4 regions of the Paenibacillus sp. 10L310 genome follow, and region 1 is predicted to be linked to each of the others. Evidence: riboswitches for the same ligand, from Rfam matches in the RefSeq annotation. Region 1 holds a riboswitch; each other region holds the start of a gene.
What was found. A riboswitch is a leader RNA that binds a small molecule or an ion and turns the genes downstream of it on or off. The one in region 1 is predicted to bind thiamine pyrophosphate.
Positions count from the first base shown of each region.

Region 2: another riboswitch for thiamine pyrophosphate. It lies ahead of AC1DE7_RS15325 (ABC transporter ATP-binding protein); the one in region 1 lies ahead of tenA (thiaminase II).
Region 3: another riboswitch for thiamine pyrophosphate. It lies ahead of AC1DE7_RS29535 (ABC transporter substrate-binding protein); the one in region 1 lies ahead of tenA (thiaminase II).
Region 4: another riboswitch for thiamine pyrophosphate. It lies ahead of AC1DE7_RS09700 (thiamine phosphate synthase); the one in region 1 lies ahead of tenA (thiaminase II).

Region 1 covers NZ_JBFTKC010000009.1:72,928-78,886, forward strand. Annotated here, with positions in the region: gene AC1DE7_RS19305 (SDR family oxidoreductase) at 54-848, shown strand; gene AC1DE7_RS19310 (nuclear transport factor 2 family protein) at 877-1,218, shown strand; gene AC1DE7_RS19315 (nucleotidyltransferase domain-containing protein) at 1,414-2,496, opposite strand; gene tenA (thiaminase II) at 2,693-3,355, opposite strand; TPP riboswitch at 3,468-3,565, opposite strand; gene AC1DE7_RS19325 (endo-1,4-beta-xylanase) at 3,771-5,959, opposite strand, start outside.
Region 2 covers NZ_JBFTKC010000005.1:369,714-375,672, forward strand. Annotated here, with positions in the region: gene AC1DE7_RS15315 (pectate lyase) at 1-353, opposite strand, end outside; gene AC1DE7_RS15320 (radical SAM/SPASM domain-containing protein) at 701-1,576, opposite strand; TPP riboswitch at 1,794-1,896, shown strand; gene AC1DE7_RS15325 (ABC transporter ATP-binding protein) at 2,055-2,819, shown strand; gene AC1DE7_RS15330 (ABC transporter permease) at 2,809-3,639, shown strand; gene AC1DE7_RS15335 (ABC transporter substrate-binding protein) at 3,807-4,874, shown strand; gene AC1DE7_RS15340 (hypothetical protein) at 5,378-5,527, opposite strand; gene thiM (hydroxyethylthiazole kinase) at 5,851-5,959, shown strand, end outside.
Region 3 covers NZ_JBFTKC010000027.1:36,933-42,891, reverse strand. Annotated here, with positions in the region: gene AC1DE7_RS29555 (TatD family hydrolase) at 1-64, opposite strand, end outside; gene AC1DE7_RS29550 (ABC transporter ATP-binding protein) at 170-1,078, opposite strand; gene AC1DE7_RS29545 (ABC transporter permease) at 1,116-1,874, opposite strand; gene AC1DE7_RS29540 (thiamine-binding protein) at 1,874-2,164, opposite strand; gene AC1DE7_RS29535 (ABC transporter substrate-binding protein) at 2,389-3,429, opposite strand; TPP riboswitch at 3,736-3,848, opposite strand; gene AC1DE7_RS29530 (NAD-dependent epimerase/dehydratase family protein) at 3,993-4,610, opposite strand; gene AC1DE7_RS29525 (VOC family protein) at 4,765-5,151, opposite strand; gene AC1DE7_RS29520 (DUF2798 domain-containing protein) at 5,326-5,835, shown strand.
Region 4 covers NZ_JBFTKC010000003.1:158,023-163,981, reverse strand. Annotated here, with positions in the region: gene AC1DE7_RS09710 (hypothetical protein) at 1-693, shown strand, start outside; gene AC1DE7_RS09705 (ABC-F family ATP-binding cassette domain-containing protein) at 832-2,382, shown strand; TPP riboswitch at 2,458-2,567, shown strand; gene AC1DE7_RS09700 (thiamine phosphate synthase) at 2,794-3,456, shown strand; gene thiO (glycine oxidase ThiO) at 3,474-4,646, shown strand; gene thiS (sulfur carrier protein ThiS) at 4,643-4,846, shown strand; gene AC1DE7_RS09685 (thiazole synthase) at 4,849-5,616, shown strand; gene AC1DE7_RS09680 (ThiF family adenylyltransferase) at 5,613-5,959, shown strand, end outside.

The DNA of each region.
Region 1 (5,959 bases):
AGACAGAGCAATTTCAAATTAATCATTGAATACCATCACTAGGAGGAATAGTTATGCATAAAGAGTTTGAGTTCTCTGTATCAGAATTTAAAGGTAAAAGGGTGCTTGTAACCGGAGGAACAAAGGGAATGGGGCAAGCAGTTGTAAAAAGACTTGCAAACGGCGGAGCTACAGTCCTTACTACTGCCCGTTCCCTATCTGCTGACTTGCCAAATTCGGTCAAATTTGTTCAAGCAGATGTCGCCACAACTGAAGGTGTAGAGCAAATAATTTCAGCAGTAAAAGAACAACTTGGAGGTATCGATATTATTGTCCATTGCGTAGGTGGATCAACGACACCACCAGGAGGCGCACTTGTATTGAGTGATGAGGATTGGCTTCATACATTAAATTGGAATTTACTCGCAGCAGTTCGAATTGATCGTGGCTTAATTCCACTTATGTTAGAAAATAATTCAGGAGTTATTCTTCATTTCACTTCCATCCAGAGACGTTTGCCTTTATATGAAACTACACTGGCTTATGCATCTGCCAAAGCCGCGCTGACTAATTATAGCAAGGGATTATCGAATGAATTTTCCCCTCAAGGAATTCGCATCAATACATTGTCTCCCGGATTTATTCAGACAGAAGCGTCTGACGCATTAATTGATCGGATCGCAACGGAAACCGGAAGTCGAGAAAGTGCGCTCGAACAACTTATGACTTCACTCGGAGGTATTCCAATTGGTCGGCCAGGATTTCCTGAAGAAGTCGCTGAGCTGGTCGCATTTCTGGTCTCAGACCGAGCAGCATCGATTACAGGTAGTGAATATGTCATAGATGGGGGAACGATCCCTACCGTCTAAAAACTAATTAATAAAGGGTGAGAACAATATGGATCTCAATCATTTACCGTCTGTAATCGCCAAATACATTACTGCATCTAACAAGCCAGACCCGATAGCATTTGTAGATTGTTTCTCAGAAAATGCCGTCGTGTTGGATGAAGGAAAAAAGCGAAATGGCAAACAGGCGATTCGGGAATGGAGTGATCAAAACCATTTCGCGGCGAATGTAACGTTAAAGCCAACATTAGCAAAAAAAATAGGTGATGAAATTGTGCTAACATGCGAGCTGGATGGTACCTACGACAAGACTGGTCTACCCGATCCACTATTATTGAATTATCATTTTGTTATTGTTGACGATAAAATCGTCAGACTTTCCATTTTTTAAAGATATCCAAATGTAAAAACAATGTTTGGTTCTTAAAATTAGATTCAGTAGTATCAGTCTAAAATTCGTTGGAATAATGCTTTAATTTCTCAGGGGATTTGCTATGATTTCCCTGAGAAATTATTTAATCAAAAGCAGATGATTACATTGTTTACAGTCCGTTTCCACGGGCTTATTACCAACTGGGATGTAAGGTCAATGATTCATATAATGTGCATATAGTTGCTCGAAGGTTGTAAAACGTTCGACTGTTCTGCCGACCTTATCATACTCTTCTAGATAATCATCCATCACTTCAAGGAGCTTCTCTTTCATAACTGGTAAATTATTTGCATCAAAGTACCGCATAAGATCATATTTCTTGGTGCCTTTCTCCATGGCCATTTCATCAAGATATCCATGTGCTCCAAAGGCCGAAAGAAAGACGTAGGAAGCATCGTTCGCTGTAACACCGTTCAAAATTTTATTACGGTAGTTGCACCACAATTCTTCATATGTTCCCCTCAGATTATCAAAGGTCGGAGCCGGTTTAACAATGAAGTTATCACACATCGTGCTATGTAACCTCGTAACGCTATTCAACATATTAAAAGATGTTATTCGAATATCTTCAATGGTATGAGCTTCGATGATTGACATGTATAAGGATTCGAGATCATCTGGAACATAGCGAAACGAGCGTATCTCTTCCAAATATCGCTTGATCCCTCGTTTGATACACGTGTTATTCATACTCACCAAGGCATTGACGAGATTGTACAGAACGCCAGCAGATGCATATCGCACTGAACCGATATCTTCACCAAGCATCGTATCGCTGTATGCTTGCTTAGCCAGATCAATCCATTTATTTGCTCGATTAAGACACACTTCTCCTATCGGATTCGCAAGTGCATCAAGAGCTTTTTGCTGGAAGTTGTTCAATTTCTCCAAATCCTCAGGCTTTGCATAGTAGAGTATTTTCAGGTCGGTTAGGCTCGATACGTTGGGACTCTCCAAGGTGGATTGCTCTTGTATTCTTGAATCCCATGGCGTGCAATAGATGTCATACCCAACATCGTCCAAGATGAAGCAGTCAGATATTTCCCATCCCTTTTCTGTATTATTAATGATAATTAAATCAAGATCGCTCTTCTCGTGAAAGTCCTCGGTGCTAAATGAACCAGTAAGCCCAATAATGGCGATATCATCTAGAAAATCTCTTTTTACGCGTTCAATCACCATGTTAATGAGCAGTTCATTTTTGTCCAGCAGCTTCTTTTTTATGATTTCGTTCATTCGTTACCCCTCTTTGTATGGTCCGGCCGTCCTTTATCACAACAACCTTAACTTGAGTCTATCGATTTAGAGGTGCGGTTACTATGTATAAGATGACTTAAGTCATCTTTGCACAAAATCCGCTAAACCGTCGATACGACGAGTTAGCGGATTTCATTAGTTCCTTGATTAGCTGCTCTCTACTTTACCAGTGAACTCAAGGCTCCAGCTTCCATGACATTTCCCAAAAATCAAGCTCAAAGCGACTGCACATCACGAAAATATCCTCCATCCGTTGGTACGTTTTCTCGCTACAATCTTCTAATAGCTTATCCGTTAACGTCACAAGGGATTGATTGTTGCTGTTGTATTCAGAGGAAGCATATCCTGTGATCCACTCTCCGTAAAAAGGATGCTCAGCTGCACCTGGCTTTTGGGCAAGGACTTGACCAATCTCTGCATAGCTCCATGAGCAGGCCAGAATGGATACAAGTACTTCTGCTATGCCACCCGCATGGGAAACAGAGAGCATATAGTTAGTATAGGCTGCATTTTTCAGGGCAGGTTTTACCTGGAAAACATGATCCTCTGTAATTCCTAATCGCTCCATATAAGAACGATGAATTTTCATTTCACCATTCAGGATGTTATCTACGTTTTCACTAAAAAACTGCATCAATTTGGGGTCGTGCGACTTGACGATACCAAGTGCAAATACGCGGGCATAATCGAACAGATACAAGTAGTCTTGCAGCAAATAATAACGAAATTGTTCGACCGTTAAGGAACCATCTCCGATTCCTCTAACAAAGGGATGCTCGAGACATTCCTTCCACACGGGCTGTGCTGCCTGATATAGTCTCTCTGAAATAGTCAACATGTGTTCTCCAATTCATAATGTACGTATGTAAAAACAAAAAAACGAAACATCCATAGGATGTTTCGCAGACAAATACACTAAAACAAGGGGGTTCGCATGAGCTTCCCAAGTACAGCGTTTCATCGTTGCATCCCTACGTTGGCATTATCCAAGTCAGGTAAGGTCGGTTTAACACCCTCTCAGCCGGTTAAGGCTCCCTCGCAAACGGTTGTATGTAGTTGATTACTTTCTTATCCACATAAAAGAAAAAATAACATTCATTTAGTATATCAAGGTCTGTTTAATACAGTCAAGGCAGATTGTATCGCCCTCATCAGCTTGAGTGACGTATGTAAACGATGAAAACCATCACAACAATGGTTGAGTTTTAGCCACTGTTATGATGGTTTCTATTCTTGCAACTACTGCCAATGGTTTAATGCCCGAGTTTGTTCTTTCCCACAAAAGTGAGTATTCCGTACTGGGAAGTGTTTCTCCAGCTCTCATTGGTCGTATCATTCCACTTGGCTACGTTCTGTTTACCTCCACCCTGGTTGTCGTTAATTTGAAGCTCGAAACCGAGAACATTTCCTGTTTTGGGCGTCAATGATTGTAAATGAATTCTGGCTTCTACGAGGTATCCTTTATTCGTTTTCTTCACAGCACTTACAAGGCGTCCGGGTGAGGCACCGCCTGCAAAGGTTCCTACATTGTCTGCACTGATTCTGAACTGGGCATCATCATATTGAAAATACGGTGTGCGCTGGTGATTCTCGTCCAGGAAAATCTCAACCGAATCCTGATCCCATGGGTTGATACTATCTGTAATGATGTTTGGATCAGTGACGTCGATCAGCAGGTATAGATACTCACCTGACCACATTGCGCGAGCCACTGCCTCTGCACCTTCGCTCTGGTTCAACCGTTTTACTTCAAATGGTGCAGCCTTATTCCATGATGTGTCTTTCTTCCCATCAATCTGAACAATCCCTTGCACAGCTTGTGCAGATTTGGGCATAGGGGCGAGTTGAATCACGCCGTATTTGCTTGTATCCTGTTCCTGAGATTGTGTTCGATCATTCCAGTACAGTGGATTATAAGGTTGTGTCCCACTTGAACCGCCATCAGTCACACGGATATCCAATCCGGCTTCATATTCTGATCCGACTTGGATACCACCCCACGGAATGGACAATTCAACCTGATATCCGGCTTTTGTCTCGCGTACACGATATGAACGCTGCTCCACACCCTCAGCTTTGCCCGACCGCTTAATGATTACGTGTCGGTCATCTGCTTCATATGAAGTGGTCTTGCCATTATTGAGATCAACAAAGATATCTACTCTGTCATTCACATCTGCCTTTGCATCCTGTACATCCACGAGGATATACAGGTTACTATGATCCCATAAAGTGCGGAAACTGGCTGATCCCGTAGAGTCACCCTTCAGTGGAGTAGACACCGCTTTGTTCCAGAGCGGATCTTGTGTCTGTTTTTTGATATCCGGTTTACCCGAAAGTGAGACGGCTCTCTGCGTCAACACAGGCAAACTGGATTCATCCACGAGTCCCCAGTATGCCTTTTTGGCCTTCAGGGCTGAATCAAACAGCATAGCCTGGTTGTTGTAAGACTTCTCATCTTGGAGTCCCCATAAGGTAACTGAAGAAATGTGGTCTTTGTGTTTTTTGTACAAATCCAACAGTTCCTTATATCGATACGCCTGCTTTACTGCAACTTCATCGGACATCTCTTCACCAAATGGAATTCCGCTATCCACATCCAGTTCCGTGATCTGAATATCCAATCCAAGTTCGGCGAACATGCTGATCGTTTTTTCAATTTCCTTGATGGGCGGGGATTCCAGGTTATAGTGGGATTGCAAACCCACACCATCGATGAGCCCTTTCTCTTTCAGTCGTTTGACCAACTGATACATATGCTCTCTTTTCTCAGGGATTTCCGTGAAGTATTCGTTGTAATATAATTTGGCATTCGGATCGGCTGCACGAGCGAATTCATAGGTTTTCTCAATATAATCCGGACCAATTAGTTCATAAAAGGGACTTTTACGTAAACCGTTGGCATCACCATTGCTATCCGCAATCGCCTCGTTTACCACATCCCAGGCATAGATCTTACCTTTGTATCGGGTCATGACGGTTTCAACGTAATCCTGAATCCGGGCAAGTAGTAATTCTCGACTCGCAGGGTTACCCTGAGGATCCTTGAACATCCACTCTGCTGCATCAATATGCCACAACAACGCATGTGCGCGTACGCCCATACCATGCTCCTCGGCGAACTGAACATATTGATCGGCTGCCTCGAACTCATAAACACCTTCGGAAGGAGACATGTACTTCGGTTTCATCTCGTAGGTTGCGGTCAAGCTGTTAAAGTGCTTTGTGAGCAGTTGTCCATATGCGCCTTCCAACTGCCAGCGATACACCGCTGCACCAATGGGGAAATCATCTTGATACAGGTCCTCCAGAGACAGAATCCCTTCTTCAATCTCCAGTTGCTCGGCCAGAGTAATTGATACATCATCCACATAGAACGATAACGTATCTACGCTATCTTCAGAGATGTAGGGTGTTTCGATGAACAAATTCAATTCAGTGG
Region 2 (5,959 bases), on a different contig from region 1:
GTTCCGGCAGACTTCAATGTCAGTGCATCCTCGCCCACGTCCTGCCAGACCACATTCGATATATTACAGTTGCCATAACAGTGAACACCATCAGCAGCTGGTGATCCAATGTTTACGTTTTTGAGCGTGGCCCCTGCCTCCAGACGGAAGACTGGCTTCTGATTTTCTGCTTGAGATCCGTCGCCAAGTGTGGAAGGATTAGCTACAAATGTTTTGCCTTGACCATCATAGGTCGTGCCCTTTGGAACAATAATAGTTGAATTTACAACCGTAGGCGCAGCCGCAGCCGGAACTGCACCAAATATAGAAGCAACCAAACCAGCGGACAGTAACAACGTCAACATTTTTTTCATAACTTTATTCCTCCCTTATTCTCTCGTTTTTTGGTAATGTACAGCCTGGGCTTGTACTGGAAGTTTGCCAGAGGTGCACCTCTGTCCGACCAACAACCTAATCCTACCAAATAAGGAAGGTAACTAGAATAATCATTAGATCAGATATATCATGACATCGTACAATCCCTGTCATATCGGCATTTTTTGCATGCTAGGTCTCTCAAGCAATATGCTCATATCAACCTCTGGTATGCTCATTTGTAACGTTTGTACCCCTCACTTAATCCCCAATAACAAAAAAAGACCACTACATTTGTCTCCAAATGTGTGATCTTGAATGGCTTCCTGGTTGCTCATATAAGATATCAGGCTCCGAATCTCTGACGATAACCGCACTTTCGACACAACTCTTCCACAGCTTCACGTTTGGAGAAGCCATATACCAGATTGTTTGCTCGCTCACCCTCAATAATCTCCGAGAATGACTTCTCATGCACATTACCCAGGTTAATCACACCCTCGCCATCGAGACAGCATGGAACCACCGTTCCATCTACAAGCACAGCTGCCTGACTGCGCAATGCATGGCAGAAGCCTTTGCCATCATCTTCAGGTGCATCCAGACTTGGCCACTGGAACTCATGGTCCTGATTCAGGTATACATTCGGGGCAATTTTGACCCCACTGCCTGGGACTACTTTTTCCTCAATGCGGAAGTCGAGATTGAATTCACGTTCCAATACTTCAAGGGTCTCCCGATTTCGATTCATCTGAGCATTTGTGAAGTTATCCTGCGTCAGATTCCAAAGTCGGAATGAGATGATGACATTGTGCTTAACGGCCTCGTGTACAAAGGACAAAATATGACGCAGGTATCCGTCACGATCTGTTGAACCTTCATGCCCATCGAAGCTGTGCAGGGAGAAATTCATCTGCCGCAGCGCCGGTTTGCCAAGCAATTTATGCTGAGTCTTGGGCAGCAGTGTACCATTCGTTGTAATGTTCACCTTGAGTCCCTTCTCATGTGCGGAATCGAGCAACAGATCTATTTTGGGATGCAACAAGGGTTCACCTTTGACATGTAGATAAATATGATTGGTGTGTGGTTTAACTTGATCCAGTATATTGTTGAAGACTTCAGGGTCAATGAATCCTTTGGCACGCTGTGTCTGCGGACAGAAGCTGCATGCCAGATTGCAGATACTCGTGATCTCAATATATACTTTTTTGAACGTTTTCAACTCGGGTCCCCATTCTGCTTCGGAGGGAGAACAATCCCGCCTGCATTTGTGATCCGGCCAATATGCGCCACCACTATTATATCGGGTTAGGGAGCCCAGGTAAATTGTTCAGTTGTTCGGGTCTGACTCCAAGTTCATCTCAAGAATTCTATCACGCTGCCTCTTTACAGTTCATGTTCGAGTGATATATGCTGAACACACAACTGCATATCTTGAACTTTTGCACTAGGGGAGCCTTGCGGCTGAGACGAATATGACTATTCGGACCCTTTGAACCTGATCTGGATCATACCAGCGGAGGGAAGTGGAGCGGCCTTTTAGTAAGCGGAATTTTTTCATGTATGTGAAGATAAATTGCGGATTTAACTTACAGACCCACTCATTTCTCCGGAAATGGGTGGGTCTTTTTTGTTCCTTTTGCAGAGTATAGGATGCCGTTGTTATTGCAGTAGTCTGACATCAAGGGGGTGAGGATCAGATGGATAACCATGTAACCATTCACAACGTAAGCTTTGCTTTTCCCGAAAAAAAGGATTCCCCTGTGCTCTCCAATGTGTCGCTTCAGGTTCAACAAGGAGAATTTGTCTCGCTCATCGGCTCCAGCGGATCAGGTAAAAGCACGCTCTTCAAGCTACTCGCAGGCTTGCATGAGCCAACCGTCGGCACCATCGATATTGCTGATGTACCGCACGGACAACGGCTCGGACGAGTCGCCTATATGCCGCAGAAAGATCTGCTGTTATCTTGGCGTACCGTCATGGAGAACTGCATGCTACCTGCCGAGCTGGCACCAGGCCGACAGGACAAGGACAAACTACGAGCCGATATCATCGCAGGATTGGCAAAGTTCGGCTTGTCCGGTTATGAGCAGGCCTATCCAGATGAGTTATCCGGCGGCATGCGGCAGCGGGTGGCATTGCTGCGTACCTTGCTTACAGGCGGGCAGCTCATGTTGCTGGATGAACCCTTCGGTGCACTCGACGCACTAACCAAACGAGAAATGCATCGCTGGTTGCTGGAGCTGTGGGAGGGCTTTGGCCAAACCGTGCTGTTCATTACACATGACATCGAAGAAGCCCTGCTGTTAAGTGACCGTATCATTCTGTTAACTCCAGGGGGGCAAGGTCAGCAGTTGCGGGAGATGACGGTTCCTTTACCACGCCCAAGGCATTCGGACATGATCTACGAACTGGCTCTCGTGCAGATGAGGCAACAACTGGAGGAACAATTACATGCAAAATGATAGAGCTGAGGTTAGCGTTTGGACGTGGTGTTTAAAGTGGCTCTCGAGGTCGTTTTCCCAATATGGTCTGTTCATTATGCTCATGTTCTTATTACTGGCGATCTGGGAAGTGATTGTGCGTATGGGATGGGTGCCCTCCTTCATCATTCCTGCACCCACGGCCATCGCAAGCTCACTGGTTGAACATCGCCGTCTGCTGTTGACCATCCATCTGCCTGCTACCTTTATGGAGGTTGTTGTTGGTTTTGTCTTGTCCATAGTGACTGGAATTACGCTGGCAACAGGCATGCATATGAACCGATCGATTGAAAAGGCATTGTATCCCTTCATCGTGATCAGTCAGACCATACCGTTGATTGCCTTGTCCCCCGTATTTATCCTGTGGTTTGGTTACACGTTGTGGAGCAAAGTCGCCGTGGTGTTCTTAATCGCATTCTTTCCCATTGTGGTCAGTACCTACGATGGACTCCGCCAAGGCGATCCAGAGCAGCGTGAACTGCTGCTCACCATGGGCGCCAGCAAGTGGGATATTTTTTGCAAACTCCAGGTTCCGCTGGCACTTCCCTCTTTTTTCTCCGGGCTAAAGATGTCTGTGGTGTACTGCGTGGTTGGGGCAACGATTGGCGAATGGCTCGGTGGCAGCAAAGGTCTCGGATACTTCAGCCGCCGCATGTCCAGCAACATGAACACGGATGCGATGTTTGCCGCTATTGTGCTGTTATCCCTGCTTGGGATCGTTTTGTTTGTACTGATTGCCTGGCTGGAGAAACGGTTTAGCATACGGCGTCATCGTCATGGAGGCAACAGAAAAGTTGGATAATACTTAGATAGAAATTTGATGTAAATACAAGAGTTACATTCTTCAAAACAAAACATATCTTATGCACAATTTCAGCAACATCTTCAATCAGTTCATTGTCACATTATCGTTAACATGCTGTTGCCCATTTTCTACAAATCAAAACGATGAAATGAGGAACTTCATTTATGAATAACAAAGGTATATACTCCCTGCTTCCCATCATACTCATTAGCCTTTTGCTGATCGTTAGCGGATGTAGCACCACAGACAATAGCCAAAATACGCCAACAACAGATTCGGCAACCAATACACAGCAAACAGATCCGTCTGCAACCGAACCAGCATCAGACACCAAAGATAAACTGTCTATCATGCTCGACTGGTACCCGAATGCAGTACACTCCTTCATCTATGTGGCTCAGGAAAAAGGATACTTTGCAGACCAAGATCTGGATGTCGATATTCAGATGCCTGCGGATACCAATGATTCGCTCAAACTTGTTGCTGCCGGAAAAATTGATCTGGCCCTAAGTTACCAGCCCCAAATCTTGCTCGCGCGTGGCGAGAACATTCCTGTACGTTCCATTGCTGCTGTTGTTCGCCACCCCCTAGTGCATCTGTTGACCGAAGCGAATGGCAACGTAAGTTCACCCAAAGATCTTGAAGAAAAGACTGTTGGTTATTCCTCCATTCCTCTGTACGAAGCGATGGTACGCACGATGATCAGTAAGGATGGCGGCAATCCCGACAACATAAATCTGGTCGACGTTGGGTTCGATCTGATTCCTTCGCTGGCTTCCGGACAAGCGGATGCGATTATGGGTGGTTTTATTAACCATGAACAATTGATTTTGGAGAAAGAAGGACATGCCATGAAATCGATTAACCCCGTCGATTATGGTGTGCCTGATTATTATGAATTGGTCCTGACTGCAAGTGAAGCTGGCATTGAAGCGAAAAAAGACCAACTTACCCGGTTCGTCAAAGCGGTCCAGGAAGGACAGAAATATGTGACTGAGCATCCAGAAGAAGCCTTGAGTATTCTGCTCGCTCATGAGAATGAAACATCACCGCTTGACCCGGAGATCGAAACCAAAAGCCTGGCAATTCTGCTACCACTCATGAATGAAGAAGGCCAACCATTTGGTCGGCAGGAAATGGAATCGTGGGAAAATGTACGTGCATGGCTCGTTGAACAGGATTTGATTCCTGAATCGGTGAAAGCCGAGGATGCGTTTATTAATCTGCACTGAGAGTAAATAAAGGAGAGCAACGTAAATGAAGGAAAAGTGATTGATCATAAAGGGAATGAAAGCAAGGGGATTAAAAGCAAAGTTAGCAAAACGTAGGATCCAATGCATGAAGTTTTGCGAAATGGAATTGGCCTGAAGCAAGCATCGGAGTATCAGAATTTATTTATAACAATCCTAAGTGGCTTGATGTGCAATTGGGTAGATTGATATGCGTTTGACTGGCTTGATGTGCATCTGGGCAGATTGATATGCGTTTGGGTGGCTTGTTGATATGTATTTGGTAATGTAATTAGCGCTTATCTTCAAGCCTACTGGGAGCTGAAACGCTCCTTAACTTGATCGAAACAGAGCATGCTACGACCGCTAACGAATCTGAGGCGTCCTATTCAGGGATTTGGAGCGGTTGCAGAAATCTAAAGAACCTGAAACATGTTATATCAGAATAAATAGCTGTTTGCAGCGTTTTGGTCAGGAGATTCTGGGAATAACGTGTCTGATGTTCCTTACATTTCAAAAGGAGGACCTGACAGCCAAATAAGACGTCCTGTGTTCTTTAGAAACATCGTCTGACCAGTCGTGCCCCGATCGATCGTGCCCCAATCAGTTGGGTATCGACCAGCCTGGACTTCAAGACACTGGTTGGATGCTAACATCCATCACAGTATTGCTTGCCTGAGTTTGGAGAAATACCCTGGGTTCACTTTCTGTATTTTGTATCGTTTCGTTTTTTACTGTTTCGCTAGATATCGATCAGAATGATTCAATTTGTCTATATCCAGTTCCAAAAATCCATTTTAGTGAGTTATGAAATTGATTTAGATTTTACGTTTCTGCTTTTCCCGCATTAATGCATCTGGCTGTTGTTAGACTCTGCGCCCCAACTCAACAAGGGAACTCATATCCAATTATTCTGTTGAGTGACTCCAGATATCGGACTTCCGCCGATCGGGTTACTTCAAAACAAGGAGGAAATTATATGTCTTATCTGGAACGTGTTCGTACGCAAAATCCGCTGGTACACAATATCACTAACCTTGTCGTGGCTCCCTTCACAGCCAATGGTCTGCTTGCACTCGGTGCGTCCC
Region 3 (5,959 bases), on a different contig from region 1:
CAGGGGTATACTGATCGAAGTGAATATGAGCATCAATTAATGGTGCAAAAGCTTGAGAATGCACGAGGGAATTCCTCCTTGTGTTCAGTTATATTCTAACTATGTTACGCAGAATTTCTTATGGCGGATCACCCATTAAAGGAAATAAATAACTTAAAAACCCGCACTATCAAGATAGGCGGGCTTTCTGCTGTTCTTCTCGCATCCACTGTGCAATCTGCCGTTTACGCTCCAGGAAAGCGGATTCCTCCGTAATTTCTTCTCGTCTTGGGCGATCAAAAGGAACATGTACCTCGTGCAACACCGTTGCAGGTCGGTTGGATAATACATAGACCCGATCTGCAAGTAGCAATGCTTCTTCGATATTGTGGGTGATGAACAGCACCGAGCGGCGGTTCTGTTCCCAGATATCGAGCAGCCAGCGTTGCATGTCGCTACGTGTCAGTGCATCCAGTGCGCTGAAAGGTTCGTCCAGCAGCATGAGTTCCTGCGGACTGAGCAGGGCACGCAGAAATGCAGCACGCTGCTGCATTCCGCCCGACAGCATATGAGGATAGGCCTGCTCGAACCCGGCAAGACCCACGCTGCTTAACCACTTTCGAGCCTCTGCAAGTGCTTCGGCCCGAGGTGGAGCACTTGAAGCTACTTCACCAGCAAGCAGTACATTATCTTCAATGGTACGCCACGGGAAAAGGGCGGGCTGTTGCGGCATATAACTAATCTTGCCACGCTGTCCCGTTACATTCTGACCGTTCATAAGTACTTGGCCTTCCTGTGGCTTAAGCAGACCGCCGATGATATGGAACAGAGTGCTTTTGCCACAGCCAGAAGGTCCAACGATAGCAACAAACTCGCCTTGCTCCACAGTCAGGGACAGGCCGTTCAGAACCGGTAGCTTGTTGCGCCGTTCACGGAATGATGCATGAACATTAACAACGTCCAGTGCAGGTGGAACCGGAGCAGGAGTCGTGTTGGCAGGTCGATCAGGCGTAGCCGAGTTAAACTTTTCACCGTGCGTTGGCTCCATTACACTTGCTCCTCGTCCAGGCTGGACTTGTTCATCCTGTTGCCGATTCATATGGTCATCACTTCCTAATATACAGATTACTTCTTTACTACCGCTTTTGTGGCCGCCAGCGCACGAGCAACTTCTCCAGCAGGGCAATGAACAGGAAGAGCAGCAAGCTGAGCGCGACAATAATCATGATCGCCACGAATAGGCGGTCCGTACGATAAGCCGACTTTTGCAGCATCATATAATAACCAATACCCTTGTCTGCACCAATCCATTCGGCGATGATGGCGCCCATCACGCTATAGGTAGCGGCGATTTTGACACCGGAGAACACGGATGGCAGCGCATGGGGGAGCTCCAGCTTCCAGAAGATCTGATGACGTTTCGCACCAGCCATGCGCATATAGTTCATCATCGCCGCGTCAGTACGGGTCAAGCCATCCATGGCCGCCACTGCAACGGGGAAGAAGCAGACCAGAATGATCGTAATCAGCTTGGGCAGTAGCCCGAATCCGAACCAGATTAACAGGAGCGGCGCGAGCGCGATGGTCGGAATATTTTGACTAAGAATAAGTAAAGGATACAGGGCTGACTTGAGAAAAGGGACTAAATGTAGCACCATCGCAATCAGTAATCCAACCGCTGTTCCAGCGGCGAATCCAATCAGCGTTAACTGAATGGTTGCGGAAGCGTGCATGCCAAGCCGTTCGGCCTGGGTTGCCGCTTCGCGGGCGATGTCGGACGGTGCAGGCAGCATCCATTTCTCAATATGGAAGAGGGAGACGGCTCCCTGCCATATCGCTATAAAGAGAATAACCGCCACAATGGGCGGCCATACACTTTTGAAATAGGCAGGCATTAGCGATACTTCTCCGTCAGGGTATCCATGCTGAAGCCAGTAGGGCTATGGGCGATTTTGATCTGGGAGATGATGCTTGGGCTGCCAGCCTCCACAAGTACCTCGTGCATTTTACGTACAACTTCCAGCAGTTCCTCCAGTTCACCTTCCATCGTTGTGTCGAGCGCATTCACCTGATACTTCAAGCCAGATTGCTGAATAACTTCAATGGCTCGATCAACGTAAGGATAAGAGTTCTCGCCATTTGGCGTTTTCGGGATAACCTGAATACTAAGTAGTGTGCTTGCCATGAGAGATCACGGCTCCTTTCGTGATATATAAAATGAACTAATGACTGTTACACTTGCCACTTCGATGACAGAATAACCTTCCAATCGCTGTTATCCCCAGATTTTTTTGATTCCCTTTCTCTAAAGGGAAAATCCGGTGATAAAGGCGACCGCTTCGCTTTTTCACGTTATTTCTGTCCTCTCCGTCCTCGTGTAAAATTTAAGTTCGTTTTATATGAGAAATTTTATTGGGGTAAGAACTCGTTCGTATATGCCTTGCTCACATCGATCTGTTCATCCAGCAGTTTTTTGCTAAACATCCAGTCGGTGTAGTTCTGCCACACTTCCTGCTTTTGCTCACCCCAGCGTGGGGCGTCATCTGTGTACTTTGGACTAAGCCATTTCTGGCTTGCCAGTACCAAGTCTTTATCCAGATCCGGTACGGCCTTGATCAGAATGTTGGCTGCGTCTTCGGGATGATCAATTGCGTATTGATATCCTTCTGAAGTGGCTTTCAGGAATGCTTTCACCAACTCAGGGTCGTTTTGGATCGTCTGCTCGTTTGTTACTAGTACAGGCGTGTAGTAATCCAATGCATCTGAATAATCCTTCACATATAACATGTCGATCGGTTCCCCGCGCAGTTCGGCTTCAATACCCGTCCAAGCGTAGAAAATCCATGCAAAATCAATGTCTCGTTTCACTGCGGTGAAAAAGTCGGCGTCACCCATGTTAATGTTTTTCACTTTGGATACATCGGCTCCGTCGCCTTCCATAATGGATTGCATCACGGCTTCTTCGACTGGGGAACCCCAACCGCCATAGGTTTTACCTTCAAAATCTTTCGGTGACTTGATATTCCGATCCGCCGGAGCAGCGAAACCAGATGTATTATGCTGAATAACTGCTGCGATGGAGACCAATGGAACACCCTGTGTGCGGGCTTGAGTTACACTCTCCTGATAACTTACGCCAAAAGGCACTTCATTGGAGGCAACCATTGTATCTGCGCCACCGGCACCTGGTTGTACAATCTCCACGTTCAAGCCTTCGGCTTTATAAAAACCTTGATCTACAGCTGCATACAGGCCTGTATGATTCGTATTTGGTGTCCAGTCGAGCACCACTTTAATATCTTTCAGGGCGGCAGTGTCACCTTCGTTGCTGCTTTCCGTATTTGTGTTGCCGTTCTGCCCAGCTGGGGCAGCTTCTTTGCCACCACATGCGGCTACAGTCACCATAAGCACGCACAAGAGCAACAATCCCATCGTTTTACGCCATTTCATCTGTGGTCTCTCCTTCGGTATGTCCGGCCGATTGGCACGGGGTACTCCTTGGCTTCATATCCAATCATCTTGCATAAATCGACAGATTTATACCAGTTGAGATCCGGATGACGTTATTTTTGAACAAGTAAAACGTCCATCGATGTCATTCAAGGAAGCCAGACTGCGCTTAGCGGCAGTTTTTCTTGCAATATCAGGAAGGTGATGCTTCCAAACTTATACTTTCTGATAGTAACAAAAAAAGCGCCCCGTATTCCGGGACGCGTGCAGGCGTTAGAGAGGTGGCGTTCAGCCATAGGGCTGTGCCATTTCGATATACTCCGATTCCTACGCTGGCATGATCCAGATCAGGTCTAAGGGTTAGTATCTTGGTGGGATACACTCTCAGCCGGCCAATTCCGACTCCCCTGGGAAACTATGAAGTTACGGGCATTACTAGGTGTAATTATAGGCCAGCGGGTGGAACGTGTCCAGTCATGAACTGGATAGGGACACGTATAAGTTATCAAACAGGCCGTTATACATATGTATAACAGCCTGTTTGGATGTGTTATTTTCAATAATTATCGTGGGGAATCATATAAGGCAATCTGACTGAGTGCAAAAGCATCGGATTTTGGGTCATAACCTACCTGTTTCTGAGTGTTTTCCAGATTTAATCGTTTAAACCGATTATTCGAGATCCCATGCAGTATGGTGAAGGGTTCCAGATCGGTAGTTGTAATTGCTTTGAACATCAAATCACACAAGTCAGCCGGACTAATATACGCGCTCATATCCCTTGCCTCCAGCACGGGTCCGTCCGGTTGAAAATCATCATATGCACCTATACGTATTGCTACACTTTGTAAACCTTCGGTATACGCAAAATAGGAAGCGAGCGATTCTCCAAAACATTTGCTAACCCCGTACAAATTCCGTGGACGTGTTGGCATGTCCGGATAGACTTGAGCATCAATGGGATACCCCTCAATCGTCTGTGCACTGCTTGCAAGAATGACTCTTCGTACACCTTGGTCTTTAGCTGCACGGAATACATTAAATGTACCTTTGATATTGATGTCCAACAACGATTCATAAAATCCGGCATTCGGGGAAGGATCTCCAGCCAGATGTACAACCACATCCATGCCTTCGCAAGCACGCTGACAGGCTTCGGGGTCTGTCACATCCAGTGTCATGATCTCATGGCTGGTCCCTTGATACGTATGCAGTCTGTCGATATTTAAATCCGTTAGTCGCAGGCGAAATGCTTCTGCAAGTGTTGGGACAAGTCACGTCCAATTTTTCCGGCTGCGCCAGTAATTAAAATGTTCATGAAATCAGCTCCAATTCTTAGCGCTGGAAGAACTCAATCCATTCCTTTTCAGGTCCATAGATGAAGAAATAGCGGTAACCGTTAGGCAGTGTGATAATCTCTCCGTCGATAAATTCGGCTTCGGTGGATTGAATGCGTTTGTACTCAGAATCAAGATCATCCACGTGGATCGCAAAATGGTGCACCGTACCTTCAGAAGGTAGCTTGTCGCTGTATCCTTGAATTAACTCAATCTCAGTCTCATTACTTCCATTGAAGCCAAGGAAGGCAAGCTGAATGACGCCGTTGGTATGGGTCACCCGGTCTTTCAATTCAAGACCAACGATCTCCGTGTAGAAACGCAGCGTGGTCTCCAGATCACGAACGGCAATGCCGACGTGGTCAATGCGCTTTTGAAAACTCACAATCAAAAACCTCCTTATGTAGTGAATGTTTCTACCATTTTAAGGGATATCATAGAGCTGTACTACATGGTTGTCAAATCCAATTTTAAAATGGAAAAATCATAATTGTTCACAAAATGTTCACTTATGTGAAGGGTTTCCTCATCTCTATAATTACGAAGGTAAACAGAGAGGATGAGAGAATTGCCAACCAGCAAGAAGGAACAAATTATTTTCGGATTAATGATGTGTATAGGAATGGTCTTGGTCATGATGTTCTTCAATCTATGGCACAGTGGGTTACTCGGCAAGATGTCCCCGCTTGAAATACTGCTTCAATTCATATTATGTTTTGTCATCGCGTTTCTGGTGGAGTCTTTCATTGTTGGCCCTGTGGCGAGAAAGATTGCATTCTCTTTGCCCTTTGACAAGTCCTACAAGATTCTGGGTGTGCTCGTCATGTCATTTTTCATGGTGATTGGCATGGTTCTGATCATGTCCATGTATGGAATGATCTCGGCATATCTCGCTGATCAATTAAGTGGGTCATCCGTACTCCGTACGTATCTCCATACCATTGCTCGTAACTTCAGCCTTGCGCTTCCATATCAGTTGATCGTTCTGGGACCACTCGTCCGATATGTATTCGGTAAGTTCATCAAGGATAACGGGCCCGTAATGCCTGTCGTTAATAAAAGTGTGTGATTTGGTTGACCATAAGTATTTCCTGGGCAATCTTGTGCAAATGAATAGATATTATTCTCACCTTTAATGAAAGGTGATGAGAGAGGCAAAACAGCGCTAACGAATCGAGGACACCTTATTAGGC
Region 4 (5,959 bases), on a different contig from region 1:
GCTATTCGAAACATGTTTAATTACATTCCTGCCGTGGTTATTCTGGATTATGATGGCTATTATATGTTGTCCACAGAAACAGAGTTGACAGGTAACCGTGAAGATTCTTTAAGGCAAGTGTGGAGTCCCAAGAAACCTTATACATATTCAGATTCTAATGGTAACAGTATTAACTTTACACTGGACGACTACGTATATGCCTTTGACGCAAGCGCAGGGAAATGGATTGAGGGATTCCAAAAAGAACTGGCCTCAAGCACACAGATTCCTTTACTTCAGAATACCAGCGTATTTGAGCAAGTTAGACAAAGCCGGATTGTGACTGCTGTTCAGGATGATCTGGCTGATGTGATTAACCGCCATAATGAGTTTGCCAGAAAGAACGGTATTTCCTATACGTTTACGATGCCCCTGATTGCGCAGGAAGATTGGTACAACTCCATTAACGATACAGGGATTATGGCCTTTATCCAAGGTATAGGTGTGGGTGACCAAAAGATCAACAATTATGCGATCGGTGGAGGCAGACTTGTGAAGAAAACGGCCATCGTAGGTGGGGTAGATTCTTTAACGGGTATCAAGTACTATTACCCCTCCACATGTGGTAATGGTTACCGTGCTGAAGAGGTGTTTACAGACGCAAGACAAGCAGCTGCACAAGGCTATTTTGAATATAAATGCTCTAATCGTTAGGGTAGCCTGTATGATAAAATCATGTAAGAGGTTCCTGAACTGTTTACATTACTTTCAGAAAAGACGGGACCTGTGCTAGAATAGGGTTTCGGAACAATAACAAAAGTAATGTCTAATAGATAGGAGCAACCTCATCTTATGAGTTTATTGTCAGTAGAGAACGTAAGTCACAATTTTGGAGATCGCACGTTATTTAAAAATGTATCGTTTCGTTTACTTGCCGGAGAGCGCGTAGGACTTGTTGGTGCCAATGGTGTGGGTAAATCCACATTAATGAACATCCTTACCGGTAAATTGCTTAAAGATAGTGGAAAAGTGGAATGGACACCTAAGGTCCGTTATGGATATCTGGATCAGCACACGAAGCTTACCCCAGGCAAAACCATTCGTGACGTTCTTAAAGATGCATTCCTTCCGTTGCTTGAATTAGAAAAAGAAATGATGAATATAACGGACCAGATGGCAGATGCAGATCCAGATAAGCTGGAGCAGTTGCTGGAAGAGATGGGCGATATTCAGGAACAACTGGAACAGGGCGACTTTTATCTGATTGACGTAAAAGTGGAAGAGATGGCCAATGGACTTGGTTTGTCCGCAATTGGTCTGGATCGGGATGTCGCAGCTCTAAGTGGTGGACAACGTACCAAGGTGCTTCTGGCCAAGCTTCTGCTTGAGAAACCTACAGCTCTTTTGCTGGATGAGCCGACCAACTATCTGGATGTAGAACACATTGAATGGTTGTCACGTTACCTGAAGGACTACCCTCATGCGTTTCTTTTAATCTCCCATGACACGGAATTCATGAATGAAGTCGTAAATGTCATTTATCATTTGGAATTTGCCAAATTAACGAGATATGCAGCGAACTATAACAAGTTCCTCGAGATGGCTGATATGAATAAAGCCCAGCATATTGATGCGTACGAGAAGCAGCAAGAGTACATCAAGAAGCAGGAAGATTTCATTCAGCGTAACAAGGCACGTGCTTCAACTTCTGGTCGAGCGAAGAGCCGGGAGAAGCAACTGGACAGAATTGAACGTATTGATCGTCCAGATGAAGCGGCCAAACCAACGTTCAAATTCAAGGATGCCCGCGCGAGCAGCAAAACGGTCTTTGAGGGCATTGATTTTGAAATTGGATATACGTATCCTTTGCTGCCTAAAATGACAATGACAATTGAACGTGGTGAAAAAATTGCCATCGTAGGTTGTAATGGTGTGGGTAAATCAACACTGCTGAAAACCATCCTGGGAAAAATATCTCCACTCAGTGGAAAGACTTTCTTGGGCGATTATCTCGAAACGGCCTATTTTGAGCAGGAAGTTCGTGCTGGGAATATCACGCCGATTGAGGATGTCTGGAATGAGTTTTCACATTTGACCCAGAATGAGGTCCGGGGTCATCTCGCTCGCTGCGGGTTGAAAAATGAGCACATTACCCGTCCGCTTAACATGCTGAGTGGTGGAGAGCAAGCCAAGGTTCGTCTATGCAAACTCTTGATGCGTGAAAGCAACTGGATTCTATTCGATGAGCCGACGAACCATTTGGATGTCACAGCTAAAGCTGAGTTACAGCGTGCCTTGCAAGAATTCAAGGGAACGGTGTTGCTGGTATCTCATGAACCTGATTTCTACGAGGGTTGGGTTACCAAAACATGGAATGTTGAAGAATGGTCTGAGAAAAACTAGACAATTCAAGCAACGCTTAATAGAAATGAACGGTGACAAAAAAATCCTTCTATGGTAACATAGGCTACAACTTCATATGAACACTAGGGGGGCCGCACGATGTGGCTGAGATGGAAGAATGCGATTCCGGACCCTTTGCACCTGATCTGGATCATACCAGCGTAGGGAAGTGGCGAGCGCGTTTCAGTGAATGACGTGAGCAAACGGCAATTCGAAAGAATTCAACCGTCTTGCTTAGTAAATTGAAACATGCAGTTGCGTGTATAACGTTATGGCTATAAGGTCTATAGCTTTATTGCACGAAATGAACTGTATGTATCAGTCAGTCATCTGGTCCTATAATTAATACGCAGCCACTCCCCTACGGGAGTGGCTTTTTTGTGTTTTCATAGCATTCACGCATGGAAGGAGATGAAAAGTACGGTAATTTCTCATGAACGTGTACACGGATCATTTGAACTGCATGTTGTATCTACGGGTGTAGGGAATCAAGCATCTTTTGTAAAAGCTGCAAAGGACGTTTGGCCATGGGTGGACTACATCCATATACGAGAGAAACAACTCTCGTGGCAACAAAAGATCGGTTGGGCTGAAAGTCTGCGTGGTGTTGGCGTTCCGTCTTGTCGCATCGTTATCAATGGTTCAGAGCTGCCTTCACAGAATGACATCTATGGCGGTGTACATTGGGGGCAAGATGCGATACGTAACTACAACCCTGCTGTTATAAGCAATGTCCAGCGAATTCGTCTGGGTGTATCTGTTCATTCAATCGATGAGGCAAAAATCGCTGAAGAACGGGGAGCCGATTACCTTTTCTTCGGGCATGTCTACTCAACCAACAGTAAGCCTGATCTTGAACCAAGAGGATTATATGCTCTGGCTGAAGTGTGCTCTGGTGTCTCCATTCCTGTCATGGCGATTGGGGGCATCGAACCGGGAAACATTCACGCTATTCGCTCTGCAGGCTCACAGGGAGTCGCTGTGATTTCGAATGTATGGGCGAGCGATTCCCCGGATCGGGCCGCTGAATCATTAAGGCAGGCTATCGTTGCTACAGAAAGTTTGAGCCGCTGAATCAAGGAGATGAGAGGATGAAAAAGATCATTACTGATAGACCGGATAAGATTTATGCAGAAACGATTATTGTAGGCGGAGGCGTTGTTGGATGTGCCATTGCGTATGAGCTTGCTTCCCATGGACAGGATGTGCTGTTACTGGAGCGTTCGGCGATTGCAGGAGGGACTTCTTGCGCAGCGGCTGGGATGCTGGCAGCAGACAGTGAGGATTTTGCTCATCCTTTGATGGCTAAGCTTGCCAGGCAGAGCAGGCAGTTACTTATCGAGCAACAGGTGCTAATGGCTACACTCAGTGAGATAGAGACTGGTCTGCAACGCCAGGGATTCCTAACTCCTTTTCGTTCATACAGTGAATTAAGTAGTTATAAGGACAATCGGAAGTCTGCGTTGTCTGCTTCTGCTGATGAGGTGTGGTGGGACCGTTCCGTTGTGCAACAGGAGGCATCATGGCTTAACAGAGATACGTATGGAGCCTACTACAGACCTTACGAGAGTGAAATTCTTCCAGTCCATCTAACGAAGGCATATGCTGAATCCGCTCAAGCATTGGGAGCACGGGTTATGGAGGACATACAGGATATACGTGTGCAAGCAAACGAACACGGCGTGCAGGGGATCACCACATCGATCGGTGAGATGAAATGCAAACAGGTCATTATAGCGGCTGGATTACAGAGTGAAGAGTTGATGAGACATGTGAATCTGAGCTTGCCTGTGTGGTCGGTAAAAGGTGAAATAGCCGCCGTTCAGTTCTCAGATGAACATGCAGGGTACAGACCTGATAGAACGGTGTATGCAGAGGATATCTATATTGTTCCCAAAGCCAATGGAGAGGTTTGGCTTGGGGCAACCAGTCTGCCAGGCAGAACGGATTTGAACGTTTCTGTACAGGGTGTTCAGAAGCTGCTAACAGCGGCTACCCACTGGGTACCTGGGATGAAGGAAGCGCAATTTATACGAGCGTGGGCAGGCGTAAGACCGGCAACTCCCGATGGACTGCCTTATATAGGTGCTTGCAAGAGTATACCCGGGTTGTTTGCCGCCTTTGGACATTACCGCAACGGTATCTTGCTTAGTGCGATAACAGGCAGGCTTATCGCTGAGTTGCTCGCTGGCAAAAGCTCAGAAGAACTCGGAATTGAGGCGCTGAGCCCTGAGCGATTGAACAGAAAGGGAGTGGTGCAGTGAATATCATCGTTAATGGTCAACGGATGGAGATTGAAGACAGATTGAATCGTGTGGATAAATTACTCCAATCTTTTGATTTGCAAGTCAAGACTGTAGTTGTAGAGCTGAACAAGCATATTTTAACCCGTGAGTATCATGAAACGACGGCATTAAGAGAAGGCGATCGAATCGAGATTGTACATTTTGTAGGAGGCGGTTGATGATGTTGAACATTGGTAAATATACGTTTGAGTCCAGATTGTTGCTTGGAACAGGTAAGTTTTCGGATCTGGAAGTGCAAAGTCAGGCTGTGGAAGCATCTGAAACGGAAGTTTTGACCTTTGCTGTTCGTCGTCTGAATCTGGAAGAGCGTAACCAGAAGCATTTCCTGGATACGTTGGATCTGGATAAATACACACTTCTTCCGAATACGGCAGGGGCTTCCACTGCGGAAGAGGCGGTGCGGATTGCCGAGCTTGCGCGGGCTTCAGGACTTTGTGATATGATAAAAGTCGAAGTCATCGGAGATGGAATGACGTTACTCCCAGATCCGATTGAAACGTACAAGGCTTGCGAAATTTTGCTGGAAAAGGGCTTCACGGTATTGCCTTATATTTCGGATGATGTCATTCTGGCCAAAAGGCTACAATTACTTGGCGTACATGCTGTAATGCCTGGCGCTTCTCCCATCGGAGCTGGTAGAGGTATCATCAATCCCTATAACCTTGAGATCATCATTGAGCAGGCCGTTGTACCTGTAATTGTGGATGCTGGATTGCGCTCCCCAAAAGATGTTGCTTATGCGATGGAACTTGGTGCCGATGGCGTATTGTTAAATACAGCCGTATCCGGATCAGGGGATCCAGTGAGCATGGCTAAAGCGATGCGATTGGGGGTAGAAGCGGGTAGATTGGCATATGAGGCAGGCATGATTCCCGTAAAGCGTTATGCAGCAGCCAGTAGTCCGGTGGAAGGAATGGTTCATACATGACAGATCAAATAATATCTTCCGAGCAGGCCGATCGTTATTCCAGACAGGAACGGTACGCGCCACTTGGCAAGGAAGGCCAGGCCAGATTAAAGGGCAGCAGAGTTTTAATTGTAGGCGCTGGCGCACTCGGAACAGGAATTGCAGAAACGTTAGTTCGTTCAGGAGTCGGACACTTAACGATTGTGGATCGTGATTATGTGGAGTGGAGTAACCTGCAGCGGCAGCAATTATATGTAGAACAGGACGCGATGGAGCGGATACCGAAGGCAATGGCGGCGGAAAAACGTTTATCTGCCATTAATTCCACGGTTCATGTGGAAGGGAAAGTGTTGGACGTCAGAGT